DNA from 2 places in the Achromobacter sp. 18P8.1.1 genome. Region 2 is predicted to be linked to the other one. Evidence: riboswitches for the same ligand, from Rfam matches in the RefSeq annotation. Region 2 holds a riboswitch; the other holds the start of a gene.
The links. Region 2 has a riboswitch for glycine ahead of gcvT (glycine cleavage system aminomethyltransferase GcvT). Riboswitches for the same ligand answer to the same signal wherever they lie in the genome.

Region 1: linked by a shared signal. The riboswitch ahead of AC27VE_RS14080 (D-amino acid dehydrogenase) and the one ahead of gcvT (glycine cleavage system aminomethyltransferase GcvT) in region 2 are both predicted to bind glycine.

What each region holds. Positions count from the first base shown of each region.
Region 1 is NZ_JBYOKH010000019.1:12,147-15,545, forward strand. Features, by position in the region: gene AC27VE_RS14070 (3-hydroxybutyryl-CoA dehydrogenase) at 1-471, shown strand, start outside; gene ampC (class C beta-lactamase) at 441-1,619, opposite strand; glycine riboswitch at 1,726-1,816, shown strand; gene AC27VE_RS14080 (D-amino acid dehydrogenase) at 1,957-3,186, shown strand; gene AC27VE_RS14085 (heavy metal sensor histidine kinase) at 3,207-3,399, opposite strand, start outside.
Region 2 is NZ_JBYOKH010000016.1:83,088-86,486, reverse strand. Features, by position in the region: gene AC27VE_RS12825 (superoxide dismutase) at 1-142, shown strand, start outside; gene AC27VE_RS12820 (ZIP family metal transporter) at 174-1,067, shown strand; glycine riboswitch at 1,460-1,556, shown strand; glycine riboswitch at 1,591-1,715, shown strand; gene gcvT (glycine cleavage system aminomethyltransferase GcvT) at 1,807-2,907, shown strand; gene gcvH (glycine cleavage system protein GcvH) at 3,007-3,384, shown strand.

The sequences.
Region 1 (3,399 bases), on a different contig from region 2:
CAGTGCGCGCCGTCCGCCGGCTACATCGTGCCCCGCATCCAGGCACTTGCCATGAACGAGGCGGCCCGCATGGTGGAGGAAGGCGTCGCCAGCGCCGAAGACATCGATACCGCCGTGCGGCTGGGCTTCGGGCTGCGCTTTTCGGTGCTGGGCTTGCTGGAATTCATCGATTGGGGCGGCGGCGACATCCTTTACTACGCCTCGCGCTACCTGTCCGAAGCCATCGGCCCCCGCTTCGCCTCACCTGAAGTCATTGCTCGCAATATGGAGAAAGGCCGCAACGGCCTGCGCGACGCCCAGGGCTTTTACGACTACGCCGGCATGGACGTGGACGCCTACAAATTGGAGCGTCTGGGGCAGTTGTGCCAGCGGCTGGAAATCATGGGACTGCTGCCGCGGGCGGGCAGAGCCCCTGCCGAACCCCGAACCGCCGCTGACGCTCAGCGTGCGAGTTCTTCCAGTATCCGGTAGGCCAGCCGCACGCGGGCCTCGTTCGGATAGTTCTTGTTGGCCAGGATCACGACGCCCGCCTTCCTGGCCGGCACGAACGCCACATAGGCCCCGAAGCCGTTGGTCGATCCCGTCTTGTTGATCCACACGGCATCCTGCGGTGCAAGCGGGGGAGTCAGTTCGGCCGCCGGATGGCTCTGGCTGTTCAGCGTGCCCGCATTCGCTGTCAACAGCGCATCCAGCGTGGCGGGATAGGCAAGCTGCTCCCAGGCCAGGTCCTGCGTCATGTCCCCTATCCGGTAATAGCCCACGTGCGTGCGGGCGACGGCGCGCTGGATCGCGGCGTCGCCCGCCGTATTCAGATTGGCCTCGACAAAGCGCAGCAGGTCGCGCGCGCTGGTCTTCACGCCATAGGCCTCCGCCGCCAGCACGCCCGGATTCACGCGCACCGGCGCATCCTGTTTGTTGTATCCCTGAGCGTAGTCGCCCATCGCGGCGGCAGGCACGTCGATGTAAGTGTGCGACAAACCCAATTTGGGAAACAGCGTCTTTTCCATGGCGTTGGCGAACGGTTCGCCCAGGCTCTTGGCGGCCACCACCCCAAGCATCCCGATGCTGGGATTGGCATAGGTGCGGTACGTGCCCGCTGGGTACTGGGGCGTCCAGGCCTTCAGGTAATCCATCAACTGCGCGTCGTTGCGCACGGCGTCGGGCACCTGCAGCGGAAAGCCCCCGCCGGTATGCGTGCCCAGATGGACGAGCGTCAGCTTCCCGAAATCCGACCCCTGCAAGACGGGCAGGAAGCGCGCGGGGCTGTCGTTCAACGACAGCTTTCCCAGGACTTCGGCATAGGCTGCCAGGGTCGCGGTGTAGGTCTTGCTGATCGAGCCCACCTCGAACAGGGTGTCGCGGCTGACTTTGGCCTGGGTCTGGCGCGAGGCCACGCCATAGCTGTAGAACTGCTGCCGGCCGTCCCGGGTGATGGCGATCGCCATGCCCGGCACGCCGTATTCGCGCATCACGGCCTGCGCGGCTTCGTCGATGCTGCGGCTGGCCGTGGTCGGGTCCACGGGAGGCGTCGGCGCGGCAAACGCCTGCGCAGCGCCTGCGCCCAGCGCCAAAACCGCCAGCCCCGACAAGGCGATGCGCCGGGTCCTTTCAACATGCATTCTCATGGTCCTATCCCTTCATTTCCAGCCGCTGCCGACCGCCCGACATAGTACTTACCCTGAATCCAATCCGACAAGAACTTGGCTATTCTCTATTCCGTCGATTCAAAACCGCGCAGAAGAGACTGGCCCTTGCGGCCGGCGCCGACGGAGCAACCGCCCCGGAAACTCTCAGGCAACAGGACTGCGCGCGTCTAGACAATCTGGAGAGAGGCGCCGTGCGCGCCCACCGAAGGGGATCCCGCCGCCGTCAGCGCAGCGGGTGAAGCTCTCAGGTACCAAGACAGATGGGGTGCGGCGGCCAGTTCGGGCCGCGGCCACTCAATCTGGAGCCATCATGCCCCGCATCGCCATCATTGGCGCCGGTATCACCGGCGTCACGTCCGCCTACGCCTTGTCCAAGCTGGGATACCAGGTCACCGTCTACGATCGCCAGCGCTATCCCGCCATGGAAACGTCCTACGCCAATGGCGGCCAGCTGTCGGCCAGCAACGCCGAGGTCTGGAACAGCACCGCCACCGTCCTGAAGGGCCTGCGCTGGATGTGGCGCAAGAACGCGCCGCTATTGCTGAACCCCAAGTTCAGCTGGCACAAGTATTCGTGGCTGGCGCAGTTCATGGCGCAGATCCCGAACTACCGTGAAAACACCATCGCCACCACGCGGTTGGCGATCGAAGCGCGCCAACATCTCTTCGACATGGCAGAAGCCGAAGGCATCGACTTCGACCTGGAACGCCGGGGCATCCTGCACATCTACCACGACGCGGCCAGCTTCGACGCCGCCCGCCGTTCGAACGCGCTGCTGCAGGCAGGCGGCCTGGAGCGGTACGCGGTATCCGGCAGCGAAGCCCGCAATATTGAACCCACGCTGCAAACGGATTGCCACGGCGGTTTCTACACGCCGTCGGACGCCACCGGCGACATCCACAAATTCACGAGCGGCCTGGCGCGCGCGTGCGAACGCCATGGCGTCACGTTCGTGCAGGACGCCGACATCGAGCAGATCAGCCGCGACAGCCGTCCCTATGTGCTGGACGTCCTGCGCGAAGGCGGCACCCTGCGCGAGCAGCATGAAACCGATGCCATCGTCATCTGCGCCGGCGCCGTCAGCCGCAAGTTCGCGCGGCAGATGGGCGACACGCTGAACATCTATCCGGTCAAGGGCTATTCCATCAGCGTCCACCTGGACGACGCGCAAAGCCGGGACGCCGCCCCCCGTGTCAGCCTGCTGGACGAAGCGGCCAAGATCGTCACCAGCCGGCTGGGTGACCGCTTCCGCGTGGCCGGCACGGCGGAATTCAACGGCTTCAACATGGACATCCGCGCAGAACGCGTGCAGCCGCTGATCGACTGGACGCGCAAGCATTTCCCCAACATCCGGACATCGCGCGTGGTGCCCTGGTGCGGCCTGCGCCCCATGACGCCCAACATGATGCCGCGCGTCGGCCCGGGCAAGCGCCCGGGGGTGTTCTACAACACGGGCCACGGCCACCTGGGATGGACCCTGTCGGCGGCCACCGCGCAGATGCTGGCGGCAAGCGTCGGGAAGACGCTGCCGCCGGCCTGACGCCGGCGATCCATCGACGCTCAGTGCGCGCCCGGCGCCGGCCGGCACGCCATGGTGAACCCAAAGGTGTTGACCCCGTTTTCGCTGCGCACGAACACGTCGCCCTGGTGGATCGACGCGATGGCCTTCACGATGGACAGGCCCAGACCGTGGTGCTTGTCGCTTTGCGTGCGTGCCGATTCCACCCGGAAGAAGCGTTCGAACAGGCGCGGC
Region 2 (3,399 bases):
TACCCCGATCCTGGGTCTGGACGTCTGGGAACACGCCTACTATCTGAAGTATCAGAACCGCCGTCCCGAATATATCGGCGCCTTCTACAATGTCGTGAACTGGCCCGAAGTGGCTCGCCGCTATGCGGCCGCGAAGGGCTGAGCGCATCTCTCTCAAGGAGGGGAGCGGCCCTATGAACACCTTCAGCCGTCATCGCGTGCGGCCCGCGGCCACCAGCATCAGCGTGTGGACGCTTGCCGTCATGGTGTCCTGCCTGGCGCTGCATCAGCTCTGGGCCTACCTGGACGTGCGCGCGCCGCACGTGGCCGACGCGCTGCTGGGCGGCTTGGTGGCGGCTGCCGCCACCGCGCTGGGCACGCTTCCCATCCTCTTTGCCCGCACCATCCCGCAGAAGGTGCAGGACAGCATGTTCGGCTTTGGCGCCGGGGTGATGCTGGCCGCCAGCGCCTTTTCGCTGGTGGCGCCCGGCATCGAGGCCGCCAAGACCCAGGGCATGGGGCCGTGGGGCGCAGGCCTGACCGTCGGCGCGGCCATCCTGCTGGGCGCGGCGGTCCTGCTGGTGATGGACCGCACCTTGCCGCATGAGCATTTCATCAAGGGCCGCGAGGGCATCGAGGCGCACCGCCTGCGCCGCACCTGGCTGTTTGTGTTCGCCATCACCTTGCACAACCTGCCCGAAGGCCTGGCCATCGGCGTGGGCTATGCGGGCAGCGACCCCGTGCGGGGCACCGCATTGGCTACAGGCATTGCCATCCAGGACATCCCGGAAGGGCTGGTCGTGGCGGTGGCGCTGCTGGCCGCCGGCTACAAGCGCTCCTTCGCCGTGGCGTTGGGCATGCTGTCCGGGCTCGTTGAACCGCTGGGCGCGGTGATCGGCGCCGCCATCGTCGGATTCTCGGCGCCGATGCTGCCGTGGGGCCTGGGTTTTGCGGCCGGCGCCATGCTGTTCGTCATCAGCCACGAGATCATCCCGGAGTCGCACCGCAAGGGCCACGAGGTATATGCCACCTGCGGGCTGATGATCGGCTTCGTGCTGATGATGTTGCTGGACACCGCGTTGGGCTGACCCGGCTGGGCGTCAGAAGACGGGTTTTCCCCGCCGGGCCGCCCCAAGGGGAAAAAGCCCCCTCGGGGGGCAGCAAGCATGCGTAGCGCGCGCGGCGTGGGGGCATTTTCCCCGCCGGGCCGCCCCAAGGGGAAAAAGCCCCCTTGGGGGGCAGCAAGCATGCGTAGCGTGCGCGGCGTGGGGGCCTTTTCCTCGCCGGGCCGCCCCAAGGGGAAAAAGCCCCCTTGGGGGGCAGCAAGCATGCGTAGCGTGCGCGGCGTGGGGGCCTTTTCCCCGCCGGGCCGCCCCAAGGGGAAAAAGCCCCCTTGGGGGGCAGCAAGCATGCGTAGCATGCGCGGCGTGGGGGCCTTTCCCGGGGGCTTCTTTTCGTTGTATGCTTGGCGCCGCTGTCACGCATGTTTGCGGGAGAGAGCGGCCTTTCATTTCGGGCCGCCGCCGAAGGCGCAATTCGCCCAGAATCGCTCAGGTAACCGATACCGCACATGCTTGCCCTGTCCCGGTTTTTTACCGTGCGGATGCGGCAAAACAGTACTCTGGAGAGACCTGGCGCCGGCCCTGAACAAGGGACACAACGAGCAGCCCAGGCGCCGAAGGTGCAAACCCGCCATGCGCGGGGCAACTCTCAGGCAAAAGGACAGAGGGGCGGAAGATTCAGCCGTAGCCGCGCGGGCGTAGTCCGCCTGCCGCGACCGGCATTCCGTAACCCTGGCAGAGCCCTGCCGTCCCGGAGTTTCCGCGCATGTCCGCAACCCTCAAACGCACCCCGCTGGCCGAAGAACATATCGCCTCCGGCGCCCGAATGGTCGATTTCGGCGGATGGGACATGCCCTTGGCCTACGGCTCGCAGCTGGAAGAACACCACGCGGTGCGTCAGGACGCCGGCATGTTCGACGTGTCGCACATGCTGAACGCCGACGTCGTCGGCCCGGACGCCTTTGCCTTCCTGCAGCGTCTGGTCGCCAATGACGTGGCCAAGCTGACGGTGCCGGGCAAGGCGCTGTACTCCTGCATGCTGAACCCGCAAGGCGGCGTCATCGACGACCTGATCATCTACTTTTTCGCCGCCGACGAATGGCGCGTGGTGGTCAACGCCGGCACGGCCGACAAAGACATGGCCTGGATGCAGCGCGTGAAGCAGGCCGGCAATTTCGACGTCACCATCACCCCGCGCCGCGATCTGGCCATGGTGGCCGTGCAGGGCCCGAACGCCCGCGCCAAGGTCTGGGCTGCCCGCCCGGCCTGGCAGGCCGCAACTGAAGCGCTGACCCCCTTCGTCGCCGCCATCGTGGGCGACGACACGCTCGTCGCCCGTACCGGCTACACCGGTGAAGACGGCTTTGAAATCGTCCTGCCCGCCACCGAAGTCGTGCAGCTGTGGCGCGATCTGGTCGCCCAGGGCGTGCGCCCGGCGGGCCTGGGCGCGCGCGACACGCTGCGCCTGGAGGCCGGCATGAACCTGTACGGCCAGGACATGGACGAGCTGACCCACCCCGACCAGGCCGGCCTGACCTGGACCGTCTCCCTGAAAGACGCTGAGCGCCGTTTCATCGGCCGCGACGCGCTGGAGCAGTTCGCCACCCCCGCCGCCTTCGTTGGCCTGAAGCTGCAAGAGCGCGGCGTCATGCGCGCCCACATGGCCGTGCGTACGCCGGCCGGCACGGGTGAACTCACCAGCGGCACCATGTCGCCCACCCTGGGCGTGTCGGTCGGCTTTGCCCGCCTGCCGCAAGGCGTGCGTCCGGGCGACACGGTCGAGGTCGACATCCGCGGCAAATGGGTGCCCGCCCTGGTCTGCAAACTGCCGTTTGTCCGTAACGGCAAAGCCGTCGAACACTCGTAAACTCGAAGCTTCGCGCGAGCGCCGGCCCGGCCAGGGCAAGCGTCGCCCGCGCGAGGCGCGCAACACCATTCATCTACCCGCATTCCCTCAGGAGTTCCCATGAGTCTGCCCACCGATCGCAAGTACACCCAGTCCCACGAATGGGTCAAAGCTGAAGGCGACGTGTTCGTCGTCGGCATCACCGACACCGCCCAGGATCAATTGGGCGATCTGGTTTTCGTTGGCGACGTGAAGGTCGGCGCCAAGCTGAACGCGGGCGAAACCGCCGGCGTGGTCGAGTCGGTCAAGGCCGCCTCCGACATCTACGCACCCGTGGCCGGCGAAATCGTCGCGTTCAACGATGAGCTGGAAAACAACCCCAACCTGATCAACGAATCGGCCTTCACCGCCTGGATCTTCAAGATCAAGCCGGTCAACGCCGCCGATGCCGACAAGCTGCTTGACGCTGCCGGCTACGAAGCCGTCGCCAACGGCTAAAGCTGGCCCCAGGCG